DNA from 3 places in the Fictibacillus sp. WQ 8-8 genome. Region 2 is predicted to be linked to each of the others. Evidence: riboswitches for the same ligand, from Rfam matches in the RefSeq annotation. Region 2 holds a riboswitch; each other region holds the start of a gene.
What was found. A riboswitch is a leader RNA that binds a small molecule or an ion and turns the genes downstream of it on or off. The one in region 2 is predicted to bind cobalamin.
Positions count from the first base shown of each region.

Region 1: linked by a shared signal. The riboswitch ahead of metE (5-methyltetrahydropteroyltriglutamate--homocysteine S-methyltransferase) and the one ahead of M1K46_RS07030 (ribonucleoside-diphosphate reductase subunit alpha) in region 2 are both predicted to bind cobalamin.
Region 3: linked by a shared signal. The riboswitch ahead of M1K46_RS01135 (ABC transporter substrate-binding protein) and the one ahead of M1K46_RS07030 (ribonucleoside-diphosphate reductase subunit alpha) in region 2 are both predicted to bind cobalamin.

Region 1 covers NZ_JAMXKG010000003.1:192,315-197,527, reverse strand. The annotation lists gene M1K46_RS06320 (CHASE3 domain-containing protein) at 1-2,429, opposite strand, end outside; cobalamin riboswitch at 2,599-2,791, shown strand; gene metE (5-methyltetrahydropteroyltriglutamate--homocysteine S-methyltransferase) at 2,950-5,205, shown strand; gene M1K46_RS06310 (acyl-CoA thioesterase) at 5,207-5,213, shown strand, end outside.
Region 2 covers NZ_JAMXKG010000003.1:322,755-327,967, reverse strand. The annotation lists gene M1K46_RS07035 (ribonucleotide-diphosphate reductase subunit beta) at 129-1,166, opposite strand; gene M1K46_RS07030 (ribonucleoside-diphosphate reductase subunit alpha) at 1,186-3,420, opposite strand; cobalamin riboswitch at 3,592-3,793, opposite strand; gene M1K46_RS07025 (CBS domain-containing protein) at 3,844-4,266, opposite strand; gene M1K46_RS07020 (Fur-regulated basic protein FbpA) at 4,400-4,603, opposite strand; gene M1K46_RS07015 (MogA/MoaB family molybdenum cofactor biosynthesis protein) at 4,750-5,213, opposite strand, start outside.
Region 3 covers NZ_JAMXKG010000001.1:215,841-221,053, reverse strand. The annotation lists gene gpmI (2,3-bisphosphoglycerate-independent phosphoglycerate mutase) at 1-56, shown strand, start outside; gene eno (phosphopyruvate hydratase) at 152-1,444, shown strand; gene M1K46_RS01145 (nuclease-related domain-containing protein) at 1,704-2,654, shown strand; gene M1K46_RS01140 (GNAT family N-acetyltransferase) at 2,724-3,290, shown strand; cobalamin riboswitch at 3,327-3,517, shown strand; gene M1K46_RS01135 (ABC transporter substrate-binding protein) at 3,644-4,603, shown strand; gene M1K46_RS01130 (FecCD family ABC transporter permease) at 4,566-5,213, shown strand, end outside.

The sequences.
Region 1 (5,213 bases), 130 kb from region 2:
GTTTTTAAAGCAAAAATATTGCGGTGATCATCATCAACTATCAATACGGTTTTTCCTTTTAAGGAGCTGATATCAGCTGGAGCCTGTTCTGCAGCCGGCCTATCGTTCTTATTAAGTTCCTCAAGTACTTTGTTTTCTTCCTGAACTTCAGGAGAAATGGCAGCAGCAACCTCGCTCACTGCTTCATCCAGCTCTTGAACCGGCGCAAGTCCGTTAGGGAGGCTAGGAATATACAAGGTAAAAGTGCTTCCTTTCCCTTCTTCACTTTCGAGCTCCAGCCGGCCGCCCAGCAGTTTTACAAATTCAAGGGATATGGATAGGCCCAGGCCTGTACCGCCATATTTACGGACAGTTGCTCCATCTCCCTGCTGGAATGCTTCAAAAATTAAATCATGTTTGTTCTTGGATATTCCGATTCCCGTATCTTTAACCGTAATTTTAAGCAAGTGGTCTGCACCGTTCTGAAGGTCAAAAACAGGTTCTTTTTCGATATGCAGAGAAATCTTGCCTTCTTCGGTAAACTTAAAGGCATTGGATAGAAGATTTTTAATAATTTGCTGGAACCTCTTCTCATCCGTATAGAAAATATCTGGTACATCTTTCTCTTTAATGATTTCAAACTCAAGGTTCTTTTGATCGGCGACGGGTCCGAAATTCCGCTCAAACTGCCCAGGAAGCTCACTCATGTTCATCTCGCTGAAATACATTTCAAGTTTACCTGCTTCGACTTTTGAAAGATCCAGAATATCGTTAATCAGGTTAAGCAGGTCTTGGCCTGAGGAGTGAATCACCCTCGCAAACTCCTCATCTTCAGAAGAAAGGCTATTTGAAGAATTCTCAGCAAGCATCTCAGAAAGGATCAGGATACTGTTAAGCGGTGTTCTCAGCTCATGTGACATATTGGCAAGAAATTCAGACTTGTACCTGGAGCTTAATGTCAGCTGCTTGGCTTTTTCTTCAAGCTGTACTTTTGCGTTCTGAAGTTCTGCCGATTTTCCTTCTGCTTCAATGGAACGCTGTTCAAGCTGCTCATTAATCATGCGCAGTTCTTCGGATTGCATCTGCAGTTCTTCGGATTGTGTCTGAAGCTCTTCGGATTGTGCTTGAAGTTCTTCTGTCATCGCCTGAGATTCTTTCAGCAGGCGGACAATTTCCATTCTGCCAATCACACTGTCGATGGTCAGGCCAAAAGTTTTTGTTGCGTTTTCGATCAGCTCAATGTGCTGTTCTGTAAATGTGTCAAGTGAAGCAAGTTCCAAAACTGCGATCACTTCCTGCTCATTCAGAACAGGGGCAATCAGCAAGCTCTTAGGACGAACTTCTCCAAGCCCTGTACCAATGACTTGATAATCTGCCGGCAGCCTGTCCACCACAAGGATGCGTTTCTCAGACACACATTGCCCGATAAGGCCTTCCCCCTGTTTAAACGCCGCTCGCCCAGGTTCTCCGATCGGCTCTGAAAACGAACCTTTTTTTACGTATCGGGATTGTTCTCCGCTCCCTTCCCGGATATAGAGAGCACCCATGGAGGCCTGCGTTAAGTGGGCAACACCTGTAACAAATTTCTCTCCCAGCACTTTAATCGTAGATGTTCCCTGATATCTTTCGACTACCTGATTCGTGCTGGACTGCAGCCATTCCCTCTGCTCGACTTTATCAAGCAGTTCATTGGTCGCTTCAGCCAGGTCTTTGATTTCATCTTTCGTTTTTACATGTATACGCTGGGTAACGTCACCGTTAGATGACATAGCCGTAATGGAACTTACAACAGCCTTAATGGTATTAATGATCGAGCCTGAAACAAAAGACGCAATAAGTGATGAAACAGCCACAACAATAACCAATAAAGAAAAGAGCCCTGTTTTCAGGAATTTGTTCTGCTCGTCAAGCCTGTCCGCCCGTTCTTTCGTCAAGCCTTTTTCAGTGGTTCTGAACGTGTCAAACTGGCTGCGGATCTGTTCTACACTTTGGCTGCCTACATCTTTTTTAATAAGAGAGAGAACTTCTCCATCCTTGTTTTCCTTCTTCAGCTGAATGGACGGATTTCCTGTTGTCTGGAGCCAATTGTGAATGGATTTATTAATTTCCTCGAGCCTATTTTGCTGTGCTGGATTATCGGCAATCAGCCCATAGAGCTTTTTATAATCGTTTTCCAAACTGTTCACTGCCAGGTTAAAGGGTTTAAGATAGCTCTCATCCCCGGTAATAATAAAACCGCGCTGCCCGTTTTCCATATCGAGAACCTGCTTTTCAATCTCGTTTGTCAGCGAATGAATTTCTATGTCATGGTTGATAATAAAATTCCGCTCTTTTTGCATAGAGGCAATCTGATTATTTACTGCTACTATTGATACGATCAGACAAAGAATAATCACTAGATATCCGACAAAAATTTTTGCGCGGATTCCAAATCTGTTTCTCCCTATCATTCTATCATCCTGCCTTTATTATTTTCATAGTTATCCACCTTTATTATAAACAACATTTACCGATATAGATAGCTGGAAGTAAAGTATTTCCACATCTTCTCTCTGCTTTTGATGCGTTGACTTCCTATTTTAGATATGATAGGCTTGTCTAAATTTTCAAAATCAAATTACATAATAGTGGAGACAAGGTTCCATTGCACAAACGCAAAGGATGAAAAGGGAAGCCCGGTGAAAATCCGGCACGGTCCCGCCACTGTAAAAGGAAACGAGCTCATAATGACCACTGGCCGGCAGGCTGGGAAGGGATGCAGCTCGGTATAGAACCCTTGAGTCAGGAGACCTGCCTTGTTTCAACAACACTGTTTTAACCTACGGGAGATAGGGAGGTGTTAGATTCTTGCATACAATGGGGTTTACTCTACCCTTTTTTAGGCATTTCTAACGTTCTGTCACTGGCGTTGGGAATGCTTTTTTGTTTTTATTGCCATATTTAGTATCTAAAAGAATGGAGAGATGACACATGAAAACGAGCAACTTGGGATATCCCCGTATCGGCAGCAATCGGGAGTGGAAAAGAGCACTGGAAGCATTTTGGAAAGGAGAACTGACGGAAGCCAGTTTTCTGCAGCAGATGGAACAGATCAGGCTTGCAAATCTGCAAAAGCAAAAAGACATGGGCATAGATATTATTCCAGTCAATGATTTTACACTTTATGATCACATGCTCGATATGTCAGTGATGTTCGGGCTGGTGCCAAAAAGATTTGAAGCAGTGGAAAACCCTCTCTCCCTTTACTTTGGCATGGCAAGAGGAAAACAAGAAGCCGTCGCGTGTGAAATGACCAAATGGTTTAACACAAACTACCATTATATCGTGCCGGAATGGGAAGACCGTGCGCCGAGGTTAGTGGAAAACAGGCCTCTTACCGCTTACAAGGAAGCAAAGGAGAAGCTTGGGATTGAAGGAAAACCGGTTATTGTCGGGCCTGTTACTTTTATAAAATGTGCAAAAGGATACCTTCCCGAACAGGAAGACACGCTGCTTTCCCAACTTGTCCCGTTATACTGCCGAATTCTTCAGGAACTGGAACAGGCGGGCGCCCAATGGATTCAAATCGACGAGCCCATTCTCGTTACTTCCCTATCCGAAGAAGAATTATCAGCATCCAAGAAAATCTATGAACAGTTCCATAAAGCCGCTTCCGGTCTTAATATTATGCTGCAGACGTACTTTGAGAGCGCAGAGCATTACAAAGAAATCATTCAGTTTCCTGTCCAGGGGATCGGACTGGATTTTGTCCATGGCGAAAAAACACTGGATGAGATGCGTCTGCATGGGTTCCCAGAGGATAAAGTGCTGGGTGCAGGCATACTTGACGGCAGAAATATATGGCGTGCTAATTTGAGCCAAAAGCAAGAGCTTATACTCCAGCTTGAAGAACTGGCTGCATCCGAACGAATATGGATCCAGCCTTCCTGCAGCTTGCTTCATGTCCCTGTTTCAGCCAAACACGAGCATTCCCTTCTGCAAGAACTATACAACAGTCTTGCCTTTGCTGACGAAAAACTGGAAGAACTGCGATTGCTGTCATCACCTTCGCAACAAGAAGCAATAAAGAAGTATGATGATGCTCTTTACTTGCTAAACAGCTCTCCGGCAAGAAACCGGACGGAGGTTTTATGGGAGGTTGAAAAAGCTCAAGGCAAAGACCTTAAGCGGAATCAGCCGTACATGAACAGAAAACAAAAACAGCAGGAAGTTTGGAACCTCCCTCTCCTCCCTACGACAACCATTGGAAGCTTTCCACAGACCGCGGAAGTAAAGCAGGCCCGGGGGAAACATAAGCGAGGGGAATGGACGAAAGCACAGTATGATCAATTTGTTAAAAGCCAAATTGAAAAGTGGATTAAAATCCAGGAAGATATTGGCTTAGATGTTCTTGTTCATGGGGAGTTTGAACGAACAGACATGGTGGAATTTTTCGGACAAAAACTTAACGGGTTTGCTTTCTTAGAGAATGGATGGGTTCAGTCCTATGGATCTCGCTGCGTTAAACCGCCTGTCATCTACGGTGATGTCGATTTCAGTGAACCAATGACCGTAAACGAAAGTGTGTATGCACAGTCTCTGACCGATAAACCGGTAAAAGGAATGCTGACCGGGCCGGTGACCATCTTAAACTGGTCCTTTGTCCGAGATGATATTTCAAGAGAGAATGTCTGTTATCAAATAGCAAATGCCCTGCAAAAAGAAGTGCTTGCACTGGAATCTGCCGGCATTACCATGATCCAAGTAGATGAACCTGCATTAAGAGAGGGCCTGCCGCTGAAGAAAAGCAAGTGGCAGCATTATATAGACTGGTCTGTTAACTGCTTTTTGCTGACCACCTGCACTGTAAAGGAAACCACGCAGATCCACACCCATATGTGCTATTGCGATTTTAACGAGTTTCTTGGCGTCATCAGCAAGCTGGATGCCGATGTGATTTCTCTTGAAACATCCAGAAGCCATGGTGAGCTAGTCTCTGCCTTTACTTGGCAGTCATACGAAAAAGGAATCGGCCTTGGGGTTTATGATATTCACAGCCCTCGAATACCTGAAATTGAAGAGATGAGGGTGATGATTGAAAAAACTCTCGAAGTATTGCACGAAGACCAGGTATGGGTAAATCCTGATTGCGGACTGAAAACAAGAAACATATCAGAAACCATTCAATCTCTCAAAAATATGACAGCTGCTGCGGCTCTGGTCAGAAAGAAAGAGGCAGTCTCGTAACATGGCTT
Region 2 (5,213 bases):
CGCTGGAGCTAGACATTACTTCTATGCAACAAAACAGACTCCTGCCGCAATCGCGGCAGGAGCTGCTGTTTTCATCTCCAACATCATATTATCATGTTTAATTCCATTAGCACAATTTGCGTTAAAATTTACAAATCGTCAAAACCATTGGCATCTGAGACTTTTGTATATTGTCTTGACTTCTGTTCAAAAAAATCACTCTTACCCTGATTGATATCTTCATACGCTTTGATCCATTTCATTGGATTCTCTCTAAACCCATCAAAAGGACGCTGTATTCCCAGCTCATTGACCCGCTTATTGGCCATGAATTTAATATAGGCTTCAAGTTCATCCATTCTCAACCCAGGAAAACGGTCCCCGATGATGTACCGTCCCCATTGTATTTCCAGTTCAGTCGCCTTTTTGAATGTCCCCTGAACAAACTGGACCGTCTCTTCAGAATTTAATTCCGGAGCTTCATTCAGCAGTTCTTTGAAAATTTGGCAGAAGAGCCTGACGTGCAGCTGCTCATCCCGGTTGATATAATTGATCATCGTACTGGAGGCGACCATTTTCTGGTTTCGGGCAAGATTATAAAAGAAAGCAAAACCAGAATAGAAGTTTAATCCTTCAAGTACAATGTCATAGACGATCGATTCCATAAACGTTTTTGGTGATGGCTCTTCTGTAAACTTCAGATAGCCGTTTGCAATAAAATCGTTCCGTTCCCTCAAGACAGGATCATGTTTCCAGTATTCAAAAATCCCATCTTGTTTTTGCTTGTTCACCAAGCTCGATAACACATACGAATAGGACTGGTTATGCACTACCTCCTGAAAGGATAAAACCGTCATTAATGCAGACAGGCTGGAATCGGTCAAGTACGCCGCCACTCTTGAAGAGTAATCTGTCTGAATGCTGTCCAGAAAAGCCAACAGTCCAATGATCTTATTAAAGGTATCTTTTTCCTCGTTTGATAGATTCGGATATTGTTTCACGTCGCCGGACATATTGATCTCAAAGGGAGTCCAAAAATTCGCGAGCATGTTTTTATAGAGCGGATATGCCCAGCTGTACCGAACATCATCCCAATTTAAGACATTGGAGCTCTGTCCGTTAATTAGTCCAGTAGAAGCATTCGGCGCTTCTACATCATATAGTTTCCGTTCTGTCAGTGTTTTCATTAATAAAATAACTCCCTTCTTAGCTGGAACAGCTTTCACAGTCTTCCAATTCTGCAATAGATGTAGACCTCGTATAATACGTTGTTTTGAGACCTGATTTCCATGCCGTCATGTGAAGATCGAGAAGTTCCTTCGCTTTAATCGTATTTTTGACATAAAAGTTAAACGAGATGGACTGGTCTACATGCTTCTGTCTGACGGCGTTCTGTCTGATGCTCCAATGCTGATCCAGCTCGTATGCCGATTTATAATACCAGCTTGTCTGAGGGGTAAGATCTGGAGCCGTCACCGGGATCCTAAAATCCTTCTTCTCCTCAGAGTACTCTTTTTTAAAAATAGGATCGACGGATGCTGTGGAGTTCGCAATTAAACTGGTCGTCGCATTCGGAGCAACCGCCATAAGCCATGCATTCCGCAGGCCAGTCTGATGAACCTGTTCTTTTAATATAGTCCACTCTTCAGACACATAGTTCCTGTCTTCAAAATAAACACCGGTTTCCCAGTCAGATCCTTTAAAGGCTGGATACGCGCCTTTTTCCTTCGCCAGTTCATGGCTGGCTCTGATGCTTAAATAGCTGATTTTTTCATAAAGACAGTCATTATAAGCTACGGCTTCTTCTGATTCCCAGCGTATTCCTTCCACTGCCAGCAAGTGATGCAGCCCAAATGTACCCAATCCGATCGCCCTGTACTTCTTATTGGTAAGCACCGCTTGTTTCACTTCTATTCGCTCCTGGTTCATATCAATGACATTATCTAGCATGCGGATTTGGATTGGGATCAATCTCTCAAGCACATCATCCTTTACTGCTTTTGCAAGCGAAATAGAGCTTAAGTTGCAAGTCACATAATCTCCAGGTTTCTTTGTGATCAAGATTTTACCGTCCTGTGTTACTTCCTCTTCGACTGTAGTCGCTGATCCGTTCTGGGCAATTTCCGTGCAAAGATTGCTGCAGTAGACCATTCCGGCATGCTTATTCGGGTTAGCCCGATTAACCGTGTCCCGGTAAAACATATACGGCACTCCCGTTTCCAGCTGGCTTTTCATGATTCTTTTAAAAATTTCAATGGCTGGTACCACGTCATAGCCTCCTGAACCTTTTTTACCCAAAAGCCCTAGTTCGGCTGCGGCAACGCACTCATCATATTTATCGCGGAAACTGCCTTTGCCGGGTTCTTCATCAAAAAAATCATCCAGTTCATAGCCCATCACTTTTTTTACCGTATAAGGATCAAACAGATACCAGTCTTCTCTAGACTCTGCCTTTTCCATAAATAAATCCGGAATGCAGAGGCCCAAAAACAGATCATGAACCCGCTGCCGTTCGTCACCATTATTCAGCTTGGCGTCAAGAAAAGAAAAAAGATCTTTGCCGAACACATTGTAGTAGATGGCGATAGCTCCCTTTCTCTGTCCAAGCTGATCGACACTGACCGCTGTCTGGTTCAACAGCTTCGCCCATGGAATAATGCCCGATGAATTGCCCTTGAATCCTCTTATTTCTGAACCAAGGCTTCTGATCTTGCCAAGGTAAACGGAGATCCCGCCTCCGCCTTTCGAGAGCGTTGCTGCATCTGTTGTAGAATCATAGATTCCTCGAAGGCTGTCATCCATCGTATCGATGAAGCAGCTTGACAGCTGGCCATAGCTTTTACCCGCATTGGCAAGTGTAGGAGTTGCCACGGTCATATACAGGTTCGACATTGCCCAGTACGCTTCTTTAATCAGCTCCATGCGGCGGTCTGAAGGTTCGTTGGACATCAAGGACATCGCGATGATCATAAAACGTTCCTGAGGCAATTCAAACACTTTGCCTTCATGCGATTTGGCAAGATAACGGTCAGCCAATGTACGAAGTCCTATATATGTAAAAAGTTCATCCCTTTGAGGGACAATCATCGCTTCAAGCTCATCTATTTCTTCTGGTGAATAGCTGCTTAACAGGTTCTTATCATAGATTCCTTTGTCTGTCAGTGTACGAATTAATCCATAGAAGTGGCCATATCCATGAACTCCTTGGCTCCCCCTGTTTTTTACTGCATCCGAGTAGATTTTTTTAAGATGAATTCTTCCTGCGACGAAGGTCCAATCCGGCTCATGCATTGAAATTCTTTCAAGTGCATGCAAAATAGCCATATTCATCGCTTCTGTTTGAGAATTGCTTTTATCAGCATAATAGCCTACCTGTACTGTATACTCTTCCTTTTTATCAAGCTGGGGAAAGCCCAATAGAATTTCATCCAGCCAATTCATAACAAGATGATCTGTTCCGCCTGCTATAACCAAAGTCAAATCTCCTCCTCTAAAAATCCGCAAAATAAAAAGGCCCATCCAGTGGATGAGCCTAAAAAAACGACACGAGTTATAAGAATCAAAAATAGCAGTAAAGTGTGCCGTTTTTGCTTCTCAATCCCCGAAGAATCAAAATCGTGAAACAAAAAGGCAGGTCTACTGGCTAATGCTTCCTCCTACTCTGAGCCTTCCCATGTAAAAGCCACACGATCGTGCGCGTTTCTTACACAGTGGATTCTCATTTCGTCCACATGACAGTTGCGGGGACAGCTCCGGATTGTTTTACCGGATTCCCTATTAAGTCTTACAAGACACCTCTTGTTTCAAATACTATATTTAGTTTAATACATTTACTTTCACACTAAATATAGTATTTGTCAACACCTAGTTTTCATTTATTTTGTTATTCCATATTGTATTTGCGCAGTACTTAATGATGTCCCGGCGGCGGATAATCCCAATAAAATGCCCGTCGTCGTCAGTCACCGGAATAAAGTTCTGGTCAGTTGCCAACGTAATTAAATCTTCCATATTTGAATTGATTGATACTGAGATGTTGTTCACACGCTGTGGAACATCCTTCAGTTTTGTTTTCACCACATCGTAGAAGCCAAGGTCGAACGCTTCTTTCAATTTCCAAAGCAGATCCCCTTCTGTGAGCGTACCGACATACTGCCCTTCCTCTGAAACAAGGGGAACAGATGTATATTTGTGATAAGAAAGCTTCTCCAATGCCTGCCTGATGGTCGATTCAGGATTCAAATATTTAACCTCTTCTTTAGGCAATAGATAAAAAGCTATGTTCATGCTGTGATCTCCTTTAACCATAAAATGCAGCCGTTCTTTTCTACTATAACAAAAAATAAAATAGATGAGCAGTAATAAGCCATCACACAAAAAAAGCCCTAAGAAGGACACATATGTTCTATTGTCTATTTCCTCACTGTGTTTTATTTAAACTTTTTTTGCCAGGGTCCACCCCATAATTTTGCTGAAAAAGCCAGCTTTTATATTCTTCTTCCAATTCAGTCAATGGCCATGTGGAAAGCTCTGCTTCCACTTCTTTGCTTATCCCGTTTTTCTTTAACATCTGAATAAGGAAATTCTTCCTCTCTTCAACGGCTTTCCGCAATAATCCGCCCATCATTTCCTCCCGTTAAAGCGTTTTCATAGTATAGTATACGTGGATCCAATTAAATAGTTTCAGCATTCATGGCTCTTTACTGAAATTTATTGGATAGAGTATACATTTATGACCACTAAACGGAAGATCTGACTTGTTTTTCTTCTTTATAAATCTTTATTGATTTCCCGAATGACATGAGAGACCTCGGGGAGAATCAGCTTTTTCATGGCTAAAGCTGCCGCTCCTGTAGATCCGGGCATTGCAAAAACCGCTGTGGAGCCAACAACTCCTGCCGCTGCTCTGCTCAGAATGGCTGCAGATCCAATATCCTCGGTATAACTTAACACCCTGAAAAGCTCGCCAAAACCTGTAATTTCCTTTGTAAACAATGGTTTTAGCGTTTCAATGGTAACATCCCTGGCAGCAATGCCGGTCCCGCCATTAATTAAAATAGCCTGGATATCACTTGCTTCACACCCAGCCAAGACAGCAGATTCGATTTCCCCTCGCTCATCTTTTACAATTACATAGTCTCCCACTGTATGGCCGTTCAGCGTTAACTGCTCTTTTATAAGAGTGCCGCTGCGATCGGTTTCTTCTGTTCTCGTATCACTCACAGTAATAATTT
Region 3 (5,213 bases), on a different contig from region 2:
TTCTCGGCGGCCAACAGCCTAAAGAGATGACTGGGGAAACGTTAATCAAAGGCTAATTTTTGAAATCAGGAAAAGGCTGATCGAAAGAGGGCCCCTGCAGAACAGCCTTGTTCCTCACCATAAAATCTTGTTTGATAAGGAGAGAAAATTTATGTCAGCAATTATTGAAGTATATGCTCGTGAAGTATTGGACTCCCGCGGGAATCCAACAGTAGAAGTAGAAGTTTACACAGAGTCCGGTGCATTCGGCCGTGCGATCGTGCCTAGCGGTGCATCCACTGGTGAATACGAAGCAGTTGAGCTTCGTGACGGCGACAAAGGCCGTTACCTGGGAAAAGGTGTACAAACAGCAGTAGAGAACGTAAACACACTAATCGCTCCAGAATTGATCGGATATGATGTATTGGATCAAGTCGGCATCGACAAAACGTTGATCGATCTTGACGGAACAGAAAACAAAGGAAAATTCGGAGCAAACGCTATTCTTGGTGTTTCCATGGCTGTAGCACGTGCTGCTGCTGATCTACTTGGTCTTCCTTTGTACATGTACCTTGGAGGATTCAACGCAAAAACTCTTCCAGTTCCAATGATGAATATCCTCAACGGCGGAGAGCATGCTGATAACAACGTTGACATTCAAGAATTCATGGTTATGCCAGTCGGCGCACCAACATTCTCTGAAGCACTTCGTATGGGAGCTGAAATCTTCCACAGCCTTAAATCTGTGTTAAAGGAAAAAGGATTAAACACAGCTGTAGGAGACGAAGGCGGATTCGCACCAAACCTTTCTTCTAACGAAGAAGCGCTTCAAACGATCATGGAAGCGATCGAAAAAGCTGGCTACAAACCAGGTGAAGAAGTTCGTCTTGCAATGGATGTTGCCTCTTCTGAGCTCTTCAACAAAGAAGACGGAAAATACCATCTTTCTGGTGAGGGTGTTGTTAAAACATCTGAAGAAATGGTTGCTTTCTACGAAGATCTTGTTTCTAAATACCCAATCATCTCCATTGAAGATGGCTTAGATGAAAACGACTGGGAAGGCCACAAGCTATTGACTGACCGTCTTGGCGACAAAATCCAGCTTGTAGGAGACGATCTTTTCGTAACGAACACAAACAAACTTGCTCAAGGTATCGAGCAAGGTGTGGGTAACTCCATCCTTATCAAAGTTAACCAAATCGGTACGCTGACTGAAACATTCGACGCGATCGAAATGGCGAAACGCGCAGGCTATACTGCAGTAATCTCTCACCGTTCTGGTGAAAGTGAAGACAGCACAATCGCTGACATCGCTGTTGCGACTAACGCTGGACAAATCAAAACAGGTGCTCCTTCCCGTACTGACCGTGTAGCGAAGTACAACCAATTGCTTCGTATCGAAGACGAATTGGCAAGCATCAGCCGCTACCCTGGATTGAGCGCATTCTACAATCTTCAAAAGTAAGCTATTTTACGTAAACCGCTTGAGACCTGATCAGTCTCAAGCGGTTTTTTGTTGATTGGCGCGTAAAGTGATCAGACTGGCGCGTATTTTTTGCAGATAGGCGCGTATTTTAAGGGAATTCGCGAATAAATCATAGAAAGTGGCGCGTATTTCATCAGCTGAGCATTCCACATAAAATTTAAGTCCTCAAAGAGAAGGAGAAAAGGTGTTTTCTAGAGAAGTTAACCCCAAAAAGTAAAGAGGATGTGATCGTTATACTGTGATCGAACAGAAATTGCCGATTTATATTCAGAAGTTAGAAGCCTTGTTAAGGAGGCTGCCAGCAAATCATCCGAAACGCCCTAAACTTGAACAAAGTTTTTCCAAACAAATGGCAGGTTACAAGGGAGAGCAGTCACTCTTTTACTACCTGGAACACCTACCTCATAAAAGGTATAAGATTTTTCACGGACTAAGACTTTTAGAAGGCTCCTATTACTTTCAAATGGACTTCCTCATCCTTTCCCCGTATTTCTTTTTAATTCTAGAAGTGAAAAATCTATCTGGCAGCCTCACATTTGATACAAACTATCGTCAATTGATCCGAACAAATAATGATAAGGAAGAAGCCTTTCCAGATCCTCTCTTGCAGGTAGAGCGTCAAAAGAACCGGCTTTCATCTTGGCTAGCAGCTAGAAAGCTCCCACCCGTTCCAATTGAAACCCTCGTCGTCGTGAGCAGTCCTTATACGCTTATAAAAAATCCTCTGATTCCTGATCTTTCCCGCAGCATTATCCACAGTGCAAGCCCCCCATCAGTAATCACAACCATGCAAACCCATTACGCCAAACCAGCTATGACGGATAAAGAAATCAATAGAGCGGTAAAACAACTTTACAAAAACCACGTCCATTATGATCCGGACATACTAGCAAAGTTTCAGGTATCGCCAAACGATGTTTTAAAAGGCGTTCATTGCCCATCTTGCTTTGCCATTGGCATGAATAAAACATATGCTGTTAAATGGCTTTGTCCATTCTGTAATCATTCCTCCGAGCACGCCCACCGACACTCTCTGGAAGACTATAAACTTCTCATAAGCCCAACAATCACAAACCGTGAACTCAGATCCTTTCTATCCCTATCATCCCGTTCAATATCCGAAAAAATCCTCAAATCTCTAAACCTACCTCACACGGGAACCTATAAAGACAGGAGATATCATCTTTAAATTTGAGGAGCTGCATATTATGATAAAATAAATCATTTCATACTCGGTACAAACGGGGAGGCTTGGAACATGCCGAAAATGAAGCTTGAATTTGAAAGACTGAAGATCAGGGAAATTACGGTGAGTGATGCCTCTGTCATCGCACAATGGAAAAGCGGCCCTCTCTTTCGGAAAATGTCTACAGGTTCTATGACCATAATTAATGAAGGCAATCAAAGGCAGGATATTGAGAAAAGCTTAAGCCAGCTGAACGAATCTTACTTGATGATCATCGAAAAGAGGAGCTCGCAGCCTGTTGGGTACGTCCGTTTCAACTGGATGGGAAGCTCGCAGCGTTATGGCTGGCTTCGGTTCGGACTCGGTGCCGAACAAGGAAAAGGATACATGGGGGAAGCACTTGCAGGCATCTTTCAGCACCTGTTTCAGCATGAGACCTACAGGATTGATGCTGAGGTCTACGAATATAACACAAAAAGCCTGAAGCTCCTGAAATCCCTGGGGTTTCAAAAGGAAGGCGTCAGAAGGCAAGCCTACTTTGACAAAGATCAGTATTTTGATATACATGTTATGGGCCTGCTCAAGAGCGACTGGCTGGAAGTCAGCCCGAAGTCCCGGGCATCATTGAACATAAATTAAACTTTTCATTTTGCCGGTAAGAGGTATAATGGATATAGCTGAATATGCGGTTAAGGTCCGTTTTATTTCAAATAAAACGTTAAAAGGGAAGCTGGTTCAAGTCCAGCACGGTCCCGCCACTGTAATCGGGAAATCTTCTTATGTTTCCACTGTTCTGTCAAAGGATGGGAAGGAAAAGAAGATTGTTGATCGAGAGTCAGGAGACCTGCCTTAATTGCCTGTGCGAACCTTCGAGGAAAAGGTGAAGCAATTGTAATCATTTATTGATTAACTGTTGATTCGCTCTCCGAAGGGAGGGCTTTTTTTGTTTTGCACAATCCCAGCTAAATGATACATACAGGAGCGTGAAGGAATTGAAGAAGTTTACACAAATTGCGATGATGCTGATACTCGTAATCGCCATCATTGCCGGTTGTTCGGCTGGAAATCAGTCAACAGACAAAAAGGAAAACGGTGCCAATCAGGTAAAGAGTGAATTTCCCGTAACGATAAAAGATGCGGCGGGCGAGAATGTAAAAATTGATAAGAAACCCAAAAAAATCGTCTCGCTCATACCGAGTAATACAGAGGTCGCATTTGCACTTGGCTTGGATAAAGAAATTGTCGGCGTTTCTGACTTTGACAACTATCCAGAAGCAGCTGTGAAAAAGCCTAAAATCGGCGGATTGGATTTTAACGTGGAAAAGATTGTTGGCTTAAAGCCTGATCTCGTCCTTGCTCATGCCTCCAGTGCGCATACTTCCAAGCAGGGAATTGATCAGCTTAAGAATGCCGGCATCAAAGTAGTTGTGATCAATGATGCGCAGAACTTTACGGATACATACAAGTCCATCGACATGATCGCTAAAGCAACGGGCACTCAAAAACAAGGTGACAAGATTGTAAAATCCATGAAGGATGATCTGTCAGCGATCAAGGAAAAAGCAAAACAAGTAAAGAAAGAAAAAAAAGTTTGGGTTGAGGTTGCTCCAGCTCCGGAGATTTTTACTGCCGGCAAGGGTACATTCATTGATGAAATGCTGAACGCCATTCATGCCAAAAATGCGGCTGGGGAATTGAAGGGATGGGCGAAGGTATCTGAAGAGCAGCCTGTCAAATACAAACCGGACGCGATCGTCACAACGTACGGCTATTACTCCAAAAAGCCGGTGGAACAGATTATGGCCCGTAAAGCCTGGAAGGACGTTCCTGCGGTAAAAAACAAAGAAATTTATGATGTGCACTCTGATAAGGTGACACGTCCGGGACCGCGATTGATTGAAGGAGTGGAGGAGCTTGCAAAAGCCATCTATCCGGAAGTATACAAAAAGTAAAATCATCGTTTCATATACAGCAGTGTTTCTGCTGTTGGGCTTAGCTGTTGCCTTGGGGATATCGGTAGGTTCTATACCTATCCCCCTTTTTCATGTGGTGCAGATTTTAGGAGCGAAGCTTTTCCACTATCCCGTACCAGCATCCATTGATTCTTCGATTGTTAATATCGTCATGGAGATCCGCTTTCCGCGAGTCGTGCTCGCTATGCTTGTCGGCTGCTCATTGGCGCTGGCGGGAACGGCATTTCAGGGGCTGCTGAAAAATCCTCTGGCCGATCCTTATACGCTGGGTGTTTCATCCGGTTCTGCTTTGGGCGCTGTGGCTGTGCTGTTCTTTGGCATTCAGCTGCCTATACTGGGAAGTTTTACACTTCCGGTGGTGAGCATCATTACCGGCTTTCTTACCCTTGTTGGGGTTATATATTTTGCTCGCCTTGTGCAGCGCAGCCTGTCTGTTGAGACGATTATTTTGGCAGGGATTTTAAGCAGCTCATTTATAGGTGCTGTAACGTCTCTTTTAATCGCTCTGACCGGTGATGAATTAAGGCAGATCATCGGCTGGCTGCTCGGCAGCGTATCCATGAGAGGATGGCCGTATGTTCAGCTCATC